DNA from 2 places in the Chelatococcus sp. GCM10030263 genome. Region 1 is predicted to be linked to the other one. Evidence: predicted binding sites of a transcription regulator. Region 1 holds the regulator's gene; the other holds the start of a gene.

The links. Region 1 encodes HrcA, which represses chaperone genes, less so after heat shock. Its sites were predicted from a motif close to GTTAGCACTCNCNNNNNGNGAGTGCTAAC; they were not measured.
Region 2: the regulator HrcA is predicted to act here: its motif matches at 2,360-2,388, upstream of groES (co-chaperone GroES).

Annotation. Positions count from the first base shown of each region.
Region 1 covers NZ_JBHTDB010000002.1:990,628-996,135, reverse strand. Annotated here, with positions in the region: gene lepA (translation elongation factor 4) at 1-1,531, opposite strand, end outside; gene ACFQU1_RS04560 (GNAT family N-acetyltransferase) at 1,726-2,268, shown strand; gene ACFQU1_RS04555 (GNAT family N-acetyltransferase) at 2,270-2,761, shown strand; gene hrcA (heat-inducible transcriptional repressor HrcA) at 2,769-3,875, opposite strand; gene rph (ribonuclease PH) at 4,067-4,780, shown strand; gene rdgB (RdgB/HAM1 family non-canonical purine NTP pyrophosphatase) at 4,792-5,415, shown strand; gene hemW (radical SAM family heme chaperone HemW) at 5,454-5,508, shown strand, end outside.
Region 2 covers NZ_JBHTDB010000016.1:34,217-39,724, forward strand. Annotated here, with positions in the region: gene ACFQU1_RS22520 (LacI family DNA-binding transcriptional regulator) at 1-939, opposite strand, end outside; gene ACFQU1_RS22525 (VOC family protein) at 1,176-1,595, shown strand; gene ACFQU1_RS22530 (DUF1428 domain-containing protein) at 1,872-2,225, opposite strand; gene groES (co-chaperone GroES) at 2,504-2,818, shown strand; gene groL (chaperonin GroEL) at 2,870-4,498, shown strand; partial or broken gene ACFQU1_RS22545 (glycosyltransferase family 4 protein) at 4,648-5,508, shown strand, end outside.

The sequences.
Region 1 (5,508 bases):
TCTCGGCGCGGCCGCGGTGCACCAGCATGGAGAGCGCATCGACCGGCTCGGCATTGACGAGGATCGACATCTTCACGAGATCGCCGGGGCGATAGCCGGTGATCTGGTAATCGAAAGAGGCATAGCCCTTGGAGATGGACTTCAGCCGGTCGTAGAAGTCGAACACCACCTCGTTGAGCGGCAGGTCGTAGATGACCATGGCGCGCTTGCCGACATAGTTGAGATCGACCTGCTCGCCGCGCCGGTCTTGGCAGAGCTTCAGGACGGCGCCGAGATAGTCGTCCGGCGTCAGGATCGTGGCGCGGATCCAGGGCTCCTCGATCTCGTCGATCTTCATCACATCCGGCATGTCGGCCGGGTTGTGCAGTTCCATGTTCGAGCCGTCGGCCATCTTCAGGCGGTAGATGACCGAGGGCGCGGTGGAGATGAGATCGAGGTTGAACTCGCGCTCCAGCCGTTCCTGGATGATCTCGAGATGGAGCAGTCCGAGAAACCCGCAGCGGAAGCCGAAGCCGAGCGCAGCGGACGTTTCCATCTCGTAGGAAAAGCTCGCGTCGTTGAGCCGGAGCCTCCCCATGGCGGCGCGCAGCGCCTCGAAATCGGCGGCATCGACGGGAAAGAGCCCGCAGAACACCACCGGCTGCACGGGCTTGAAGCCGGGCAGCGCCGCGGCGGTCGGGCGCTTCGCCTCGGTGATGGTGTCGCCGACGGCGGTGTCGGCCACCTCCTTGATGGAGCCCGTGAGGAAGCCGACCTCGCCGGGGCCGAGCTCGGCCACATCCACCATCTTCGGGCGGAATACGCCGATCTTGTCGACGCCGTGGGTGGCGTCGGTGCCCATCATCGTGATGGACATGCCCTTCTTCAGCACGCCGTCGACGATGCGCACGAGCACGACGACGCCGAGATAGGCGTCGTACCAGGAATCGACGAGCAGCGCCTTGAGCGGCGCGTTGCGGTCGCCTTTCGGCGGCGGCAGGCGCGTGACGATCGCCTCGAGCACGTCCGCGATGCCGAGGCCTGTCTTGGCCGAGATCGGGATGGCGTCGGAGGCATCGAGGCCGATGACCTCCTCGATCTGCTCCTTCACGCGGTCGGGCTCGGCGGCGGGCAGGTCGATCTTGTTCAAGACCGGCACGATCTCGTGGCCGGCGTCGATCGCCTGATAGACATTGGCGAGCGTCTGCGCCTCCACCCCTTGCGAGGCATCGACCACGAGCAGCGAGCCCTCGCAGGCCGCGAGCGAGCGCGAGACCTCATAGGCGAAGTCCACATGCCCGGGCGTGTCCATGAGGTTCAGGATATAGGTCTTGCCGTCCTTGGCCGGATATTCCAGCCGCACGGTCTGGGCCTTGATGGTGATGCCGCGCTCGCGCTCGATATCCATCGAGTCGAGCACCTGCTCGGTCATCTCGCGGTCCGTCAGCGCCCCCGTCGTCTGGATGAGACGGTCGGCAAGCGTCGACTTGCCATGGTCGATATGGGCGACGATGGAAAAGTTGCGGATGTGGTCGATGGGTTGCTCGCTCATGCGCGGGAGATAGCAGCGCCGAGGCGCCGCGCCAAGCGGCTGGCGCTGGAAAGTCTCCGTGAGCGCTCGTGCGGCGCCGGCCCCGCTGCCGCAACTTTGGGCTCGGCTGGAGCGCGCCTCTCGCGCACCATGCGGGGACAGAGTCGCGAACTCTACGTGCCGAAGGCGATAAACGACCCAAAACGACCGAGCCCATGACGACCCAGCCCATGACGACCCAGCCCATCACAATCGCAACGCTCACCGCCGCCGAAGCCGAGGCGGCGCTCGATCAGCTCGCCGACATTCTCGTCAATGCGGTGGCGCATGGCGCCTCCGTCAATTTCCTCGCGGGCTTCACGGCGGAGGAGGCCCGGCGCTTCTGGCGCGGGCAGCTGCCGGGCATCGCCGCCGGCGAGCGGATCCTGATCGTGGCGGCGGATGGGGCGCAGCTCGTCGGCACGGTCATCGTCAGCTTCGCGCCGCAGCCCAATGCGCCGCACCGGGCGGAGATCGGCAAGATGCTCGTCCATTCCGCCTATCGCCGGCGGGGCCTCGGCGCGCGGCTCCTGGCGGCGGCAGAGGCGGCAGCGCGCGACGCAGGCCGCAGCCTTCTCATGCTCGACACCCAGAGCGGCAGCGACGGCGAGCGGCTTTATCGCCGCTGCGGCTGGACAAAAGTGGGCGAAATTCCCGATCATTCGCTGACGCCCAACGGCCGGCTTGCACCGACGAGCCTTTATTACAAGAAAGTCTAGAATGGTTGCGATCCGCGTGGCGACGGAAGCCGATCTCGGCGATATCCTCGCCATCTACAACGACGCCGTCCTCACCACGACGGCAATCTGGAACGAAACGCCGGCCGATCTCGAAAGCCGGCGCGCGATACTCGCCGACCGTCGCGCCAAGGGCTATCCCTTCCTGGTCGCGGAGGCGGAGGGGCGCGTCGTCGGCTATGCCTCCTTCGGCGACTTTCGCCTCTTCGAGGGTTACCGCCACACGGTCGAACACTCGGTCTATGTCGCCGCCGACCAGCGCGGCCGCGGCATCGCCAAATCGCTGATGCCGCCGCTGATCGATGCGGCGCGCGATCTCGGCAAGCATGTCATGGTCGCCGGCATCGAGGCGGGCAATGCCCCGTCCATCCGCCTGCACGAACATTTCGGCTTTGAAACGGTCGGCCATATGCGCGAGGTCGGCACCAAATTCGGCCGCTGGCTCGACCTCGTCCTGATGCAGAAGATCCTGTGAGGCGCGCTCAGCTGCGGCGCTTTTCCAGAATCGAGGAGACGAGCTTCGCCGTGTAGTCGACCATCGGCACGATGCGCGCGTAGTTCAGCCGCGTCGGGCCGATCACGCCGACGACGCCGACGATGCGCTGCGAGCCGTCGCGGAACGGGGCGGCGATCATCGAGGAACCGGAGAGCGAGAACAGCTTGTTCTCCGAGCCGATATAGATGCGCACGCCCTCCCCCTCCTCGGCGCGGGAGAGGAGATCGATGACGTCCTTCTGCGTCTCCAGGTCATCGAACAACAGGCGGATGCGTTCGAGGTCCTCGACGGCCTTCAGGTCCTCCAGCAGATTGGCCTGGCCGCGGACGATGAGCTGCCGGCTCTCCGCGGGGCCGACGGTGGTCGCGAGCCCCGCCTCGATCAGCCGGGCGGTAATGGCGTCGAGCTCGCGCTCCATCGCCTCGCGCACCGTCTGGATCTCGAGCTTGGCCTCGGCCAGCGTCTGGCCGCGGATGCGGGCGTTGAGAAAATTGCCGGCCTCGGTGAGCGCTGCAGTCGGCAGGCCGGCCGGTAGATCGAGCACACGGTTCTCCACCGAGCCGTCTTCCGCCACCATCACGACGAGCGCCTTGGACGGATCGAGCCGCACGAACTCGATATGTTTGAGGCGTGCGTCCTTCTTCGTCGTGACGACGACGCCGGCGCCGCGCGAGAGGCCAGAGAGCGCCGACATGGTCTGGGCAAGTGCCGCGTCGAGGGAATGCTCGCCGCCATGGGCCTTGAGCTGCGCCTCGATGCTGGCGCGATCGTCCGCCGCGAGATCGCCAATTTCAAGCAGCGCATCGACGAAGAAGCGCAGGCCGCGCTCCGTCGGCAGGCGCCCGGCGCTCGTATGCGGCGAGTAGATGAGGCCCGCCTGCTCCAGATCCGCCATGACATTGCGCACCGAGGCCGGTGACAGCGTCATGGGGATGATGCGCGAGAGGTTGCGCGAGCCGACCGGCTCGCCCGTGGCGAGATAGCTTTCGACGATCTGCTTGAAAATCTCGCGGGAGCGCTCGTTGATGTCGACGAGCACGCCCTTGCCTTCGGCCTCCGCATTCGTCAGAGGCGGGCTGATCGGTGCGCTCATGGGCATCCTGACCTTCCATTGACGACGGGCCGAGCCCGTCTACCGCCTAGATTATGTGGACGCTGAGAGCGCGAACACAAGCACTTCCGTCCTTCTATCCACGCAGGGCGCCTCACCTTGCACCAAAGAGGCCTTGCTTCTAGAAGCAGGAACCGGCGGGCGTTGCCCGCCCACCAGTGGGAGAAGAATGCATGCGGCCCTCCAAACGCGCGCCCGACGAGATGCGCAAGGTCACCCTGGAGCGGGCCGTCGCGCGCTATGCCGAGGGCTCCTGCCTCGTCAAATTCGGCGATACGCAGGTGTTGTGCACCGCCTCGCTCGAAGACCGGCCGCCCGCCTGGCTGCGCGGCACCGGCAAGGGCTGGGTGACGGCGGAATATGCCATGCTGCCGCGTGCCACCCTGGAACGGACCCGGCGCGAAGTGACAGCCGGCAAGCCTTCCGGCCGCACGCAGGAGATCCAGCGGCTCATCGGCCGATCGCTCCGGGCGGTGGTCGACCTCGGGATGCTCGGCGAGCGGCAGATCACCGTCGATTGCGACGTGTTGCAGGCGGATGGCGGCACGCGCACCGCCGCGATCACCGGGGCCTGGGTTGCGCTGCACGACTGCATCGCCTGGATGCGCGCCCGCTCGATCATCACAAGCAATCCGCTGAAGGACCACGTCGCCGCCATCTCCTGCGGCATCTACCAGGGCACGCCGGTGCTCGACCTCGATTATCCGGAGGACTCGGCGGCGGAGACCGATGCGAATTTCGTGGTCACCGGCTCGGGTGGGCTCGTGGAGGTACAAGGCACGGCGGAAGGCAAACCCTTCTCGGAGGAGGAACTCCTTGCCCTGCTCAAGCTTGCGAAAACCGGCGTGACGAAGCTGGTCGATCTGCAGAAGATGGCGGTGATGTGAGGCGATCGACCATGAGCCGCCCTATCACCTCGCCGCTCGTCATCGCCACGCATAATCCCGGCAAGCTCCGCGAGATGCGCGAGCTCCTCGCGCCCTTCGGCATCGAGGCCAGATCGGCCGGCGAACTCGGACTGCCCGAGCCGGAGGAAACCGGCACGACTTTCGCCGAGAATGCCGCGATCAAGGCGCGGGCGGCGGCCGAGGCGACCGGCTTGCCGGCCTTCGCCGACGATTCGGGGCTCTGCGTCCATGCGCTCGACGGCGCGCCCGGCATCTTTTCCGCCCGTTGGGCCGGGCCGACGAAAAACTTTTCGGGGGCCATGGCGCGGATCGCGGGCGAGCTCGACCGGCGCGGCATAACGGAGGCCGACCGGCGCGCGCATTTCGTCTCCGCTCTCGTGGTTGCCTGGCCGGACGGGCACGAGGAGCTGTTCGAGGGCCGCGTCTTCGGCCGGCTCGTGCCGCCGCGCGGCAGCCTCGGCTTCGGCTACGACCCGATCTTCCAGCCCGACGGGCACGACCGCACCTTCGGCGAGATGCCGAGCGAGGAAAAGCACGGCCTCACCGACACCCCCCTCTCCCACCGGGCGCGTGCCTTCGCGGCGCTCGCCGCCCAGTGCCTGCGGCGCGGCTGAGGCTTGCGCCGCGCCTCGCTTCGCGGCAAACGAAGTGCATGAACCATCCGACAGCAGACGCCGGCTTCGGTGTTTACGTGCACTGGCCGTTCT
Region 2 (5,508 bases), on a different contig from region 1:
TTCGGTTGGCCTCGCCGCAAGCCCGCGCTCGGCCTTTTCGACCAGCATCTCTGCTGCCGTGCGACCGATCTCATAACCATGCGTGCGAATGGTCGTGAGCCCCGGCGGAACCTCGGACGAGATCTCGTAATCGCCGAAGCCGGCGACGGCGAAGCGCTCCGGCACCGGCCAGCCGCGGCGCATGCATTCGAAGAGCGCGCCGACGGCAAAAATGTCGGTGACGCAGATGAGCGCCTCGACGGCCGGTTCCTTGTCGAGCAGGTGCTCGATCGCGACCCGTCCGCCGGCAAAGCCGAGGGCTTCCGGCGCGAAGATCACGAGATCGTCGCGCAGGCCGGCTCCGCGCATCGTCTCCTGAAACGCGCGCTGCCGTTCGAGAAAGCGCCGGTCGCGCGATTCATAGCCGACGAAGCCGATCACCTTGCGTCCGCGGGCGATCATGAATTCGGTGATCTCCCGAGAGGCATCGTAGTTCGAAAAGCCGACGGCCATGTCGATGAGCGGGCCATCCAGGTTCCAGGTCTCGACGGTCGGGACGCGCGCCGCCTTCAGGAGGTCGCGCATCTCGGGGCTGTGTTCCGTGCCCGTCAGAATGATGCCGTCTGCCCGGCGTCCGACGAAGGTTCTCGTCGCATCGAGTTCCCGGTCGGGTGTGTCGCCGACGGCGAGCACCAGCTCGTAGCCGCGCGCGCAGAGGCATTCGTCGACGCCCTGGATCATGCGCGCGAAATTGGAGTTGCGCAGGGACGGGACGATGGCTGCGATGACCCGGCTCTTGCCGGAGGCAAGATTGCCGGCGATGAGATTGGGCACATAGCCCAGCTTGGCGGCAGCCGCGAAGACCTTTTCCCGCGTATCGGAGCGCACCTTTCCCGGCTGCTGAAAGGCGTTGGACACCGTCATCAGCGATACGCCCGCCTCGCGCGCGACGTCCTGCATGCGGATGAAGGGCATCCTGTCCCTGTGCCGTTCGTTCATCGGTTCACAAGCGGGCTCTGCGGGATTCCATGCGATCTCTCATACAAGCCCGGGGTCTTTGCGTCACTGCGATCGCCAATCGCGTCGTGGGGGAGGGCAGGATAAAACTGCGCCGGTAGTGTCGGCACCAGGGAGCCTGCTGCGTCCTTGGGCCATCGGTAATGCCCGAGACGCCAAGCGACAAGGAGCTATCGCATATGACCGCCACGAATGAGACGCAGCCTGCCACCATGCCCGTGAAGGGTGGGGTCGTCGCCTATCTTCAGGTCGACGGAGCCATGAAGGCGGCAGAGTTCTACCAGCGCGCTTTCGGAGCTGAGCTCGCCATCGCGCATCCGGTGGACGACAAGGGCCGGACAATGCACGTCCATCTCTATGTCAACGGCAGTTCGGTGATGCTCAGCGACTCCTATCCCGAATACGGCCACCCTTACGAGAAAGCGCAGGGCTTCAGCTTGCTGCTGCCGGTCGAGGATATCGATAGCTGGTGGACGCGGGCGGTAGAGGCCGGCTGCGAGGTCGTCATGCCGGTCGAGGTGATGTTCTGGGGCGATCGCTACGGTCAGCTTCGCGACCCCTTCGGCGTGCTCTGGGCCATGAACGCCCCGAACCGTTGAGGGGCGAGAGCTCCGCTCTCGGAGCAATTCGGTACGCCGGGTCGGCGATTTTGCCGGGCTCTCGATCATCTCTCCCGAGAGACAGAGCCGTCGAGTAGGATTGGCAGACGCGGGTTACCTCTCCCCGCGTGCGGGGAGAGGTCGGCCGCGAAGCGGTCGGGTGAGGGGGAATTTTGCCATCGAAAGATCACCCCCTTACCCTGGCCCTCTCTCCGCATGCTGCGGAAGGGACGACAGCCGCATAGGTGATCCCCACCGCAAGGGTAAGTCGCCGGCCTACATCTCCAGGAAGGCCTCAAAGCCGCCGTAGATCATGCGCTTGCCGTCGAAGGGCATGTTGTCCATCTCGCCCTTCAGCCGCGGGTCGGCCATCACCTTGGCAAGGATCGCATCCCGCTCGGCGCGGGAGGGGTAGACGATCCAGGAGAAGGCGACGGTCTCGTCATCCGTGGCCTGCACGGACCGCGGAAAGGACGTGACCTCGCCATAGGGCACGTCGTCGCCGAGGCACTCCACATAGGCGAGCGCGCCGTGCTCCTTCCAGACCTCCCCGGCCGTGCGGGCGAGCGCCTTGTAGGCCTCGATTTTGTCCTTCGGAACCGGGACTATGAAACCGTCCACATAGGCCATTTCGACATCTCCTCTCATCGGAACTGCCGAAGGACGATCGCCGCTTCGCCGATCCGACAGGCTGGCGGCATTTTTCTTCCTCCAGCGGATTTTGTCGACCCCACTGACGCTTCGCGGCACCCGCTCCGCGGCCGCTTGGCACTCTCGGCATTCGAGTGCCAATTTTTTCGCATGGACCTCTTGAACGGCCGAATTTCGCTCCCTAGCTGGATGGCGCCCAGGTCAGCTGAAGCTCTCCAGGGCTCATGGCATCATCGTTCGCAACGTGGAGGATTGGCATGCACTTCCGCCCTCTGCACGACCGTGTCGTCGTGCGCCGTGTTGACGCCGAGGAGAAGACGGCCGGCGGCATCATCATTCCCGACACGGCCAAGGAGAAGCCCCAGGAAGGCGAAGTCGTCGCCGTTGGTCCGGGCATTCGCAACGAGAAGGGTGAACTCGTGGCGATCGATCTGAAACCCGGTGACCGCGTCCTGTTCGGCAAATGGTCCGGCACCGAAGTTAAGATCGACGGGGAAGACCTGCTGATCATGAAGGAAACGGACATCCTCGGCGTGATCGAGCGGACCACGACCGCCAGGAAGGCGGCCTGACCGCCACCCTTGTTCTGAACCATTGGAAGCCAAGGAAGGAGGTTGACGATCATGGCTGCCAAGGAAGTGAAATTTTCATCGGACGCCCGCGAGAAGATGCTGCGCGGCGTCGACACGCTGGCCAATGCGGTGAAGGTGACGCTCGGCCCGAAGGGTCGTAACGTCGTCATCGAGAAGTCCTTCGGCGCGCCGCGCATCACCAAGGATGGCGTGACGGTCGCCAAGGAGATCGAGCTCGACGACAAGTTCGAGAATGTGGTCGCCCAGATGGTGCGCGAGGTGGCCTCCAAGACCAACGATCTCGCCGGTGACGGCACGACGACCGCGACGGTGCTCGCCCAGGCCATTGTGAAGGAAGGCGCCAAGGCGGTGGCGGCCGGCATGAATCCGATGGACCTGAAGCGCGGCATCGATCTTGCCGTCGAGGCGGTCGTTGCGGACCTGAAGAGCCGCGCCCGCAAGGTGACCAGGAACGACGAGATCGCCCAGGTCGGCACGATCTCCGCCAATGGCGATACCGAAATCGGCAGGTTCCTGGCCGAGGCCATGGAGAAGGTCGGCAATGAGGGCGTGATCACGGTCGAGGAGGCCAAGGGCCTGGAGACCGAGCTCGAAGTGGTCGAAGGCATGCAGTTCGACCGCGGCTATGTCTCACCTTATTTCGTCACCAATGCCGAGAAGATGCGGGTGGAGCTGGATGATCCCTATATCCTGATCCACGAGAAGAAGCTCTCCGGCCTGCAGGCCATGCTGCCGCTGCTCGAAGCCGTCGTGCAGTCCGGCCGTCCGCTCCTTATCATCGCCGAGGATGTGGAAGGCGAGGCGCTCGCCACGCTCGTCGTCAACAAGCTGCGCGGCGGCCTGAAAGTCGCGGCCGTGAAGGCGCCCGGCTTCGGTGACCGGCGCAAGGCCATGCTCCAGGATATCGCCATCCTCACCGGCGGCACGGCGATCTCCGAAGATCTCGGCATCAAGCTCGAGAATGTCACGCTCGACATGCTCGGCCGCGCCAAGAAGGTGGTGATCGAGAAGGAGAACACCACCATCGTCGATGGTGCCGGCGCCAAGGCCGATATCGACGCGCGCGTCGCCCAGATCCGCGCCCAGATCGAGGAGACGACCTCCGATTATGACCGCGAGAAGCTGCAGGAGCGGCTGGCGAAGCTCGCGGGCGGCGTCGCGGTGATCCGCGTCGGCGGTGCGACCGAGGTCGAGGTGAAGGAGAAGAAGGACCGCGTGGACGATGCCATGCACGCGACCCGCGCGGCCGTCGAGGAAGGCATCCTGCCGGGCGGCGGGGTGGCGCTGCTGCGCGCGCTAAAGGCGCTCGACAGCATCGAGCCCGCCAATGACGACCAGAAGGCCGGCATCGACATCGTCCGTCGCGCCATCCAGGTGCCGGCGCGCCAGATCGCCATCAATGCGGGCGAGGACGGCTCGCTCATCGTCGGCAAGCTCCTGGAGAAGGACGACGCCAACTGGGGCTACAACGCTGCGACGGGCACCTATGAGGACCTCGTCAGCGCCGGCGTGATCGATCCGGCCAAGGTTGTGCGCACCGCCTTGCAGGATGCGGCCTCGGTCGCCGCCCTCCTGATCACCACCGAAGCCCTCGTCGCCGAGAAGCCGAAGAAGGAAGCTGCCCCGGCGGCGCCGGCCGGCGCCGGCATGGACTTCTGAGTTCGAGCCGAGGCCCGGGAGATTTCGCCCGGGCCTCTTTGTTCGGGTCGTTATCGATCTGCCGCTCTCCGGAGCGGCCCGCCGCGCGGCGCCGCGGCCCCGCGCGCAATCCGTTGCCGATCTCTGCTCCCATCGACGAGGTCAAGCCGATGAAGATTGCCCAGATCGCCCCGCTTGCCGAACGGGTTCCGCCAAAGTTCTACGGCGGAACGGAACGGAACGGATCGTCTCTTATCTGACGGAAGAACTCGTTCGGCAGGGTCACGACGTCACCTTGTTCGCCAGCGGCGATTCGAAGACGGCCGCCAAGCTCGTGCGCTGCTCCGATATCGCGCTTCGCCTCAACCCGGCGGTCAAGGATCCGATCCCCTATCACATGATCATGCTCGATGAGGTGATGCAGCGCGCCGATGACTTCGACGTGCTGCACTTCCACATCGATCTGTTGCATTTCCCCCTGATCCGCGGCTTCGCCGACCGGACCGTCACCACCTTGCACGGCCGGCTCGACCTTCCGGATCTCATGCCCTTCTATTCCGTCTTTCCCGATTATCCGCTGGTGTCGATCTCCGACGACCAGCGCCGTCCCATGCCGCGGGTCCATTGGGCGGGCACGGTCCACCACGGACTGCCGGCTGATCTTCTGCCGTTCACGGCAAAGCCCGATGGCGACTATCTCGCCTTCCTCGGCCGGATCTCGCCGGAGAAGCGGCCCGACCGCGCCATCGAGATCGCCGCCCGGGCCGGCATGCCGCTCAAGATCGCCGCCAAGGTCGACAAGGCCGACCAGGCCTATTGGGACAGTGTGATCGCGCCTATGGTCGAGGCGCATTCCCATGTGGAGTTCATCGGCGAAATCGACGAGCGCGAGAAGGATGCCTTCCTCGGCAATGCGCGCGCTCTCCTTTCCCCGATCGATTGGCCGGAGCCCTTCGGCCTCGTGATGATCGAGGCGATGGCCTGCGGCACGCCGGTCGTCGCCTTCCGCTGCGGGTCGGTGCCCGAAGTCG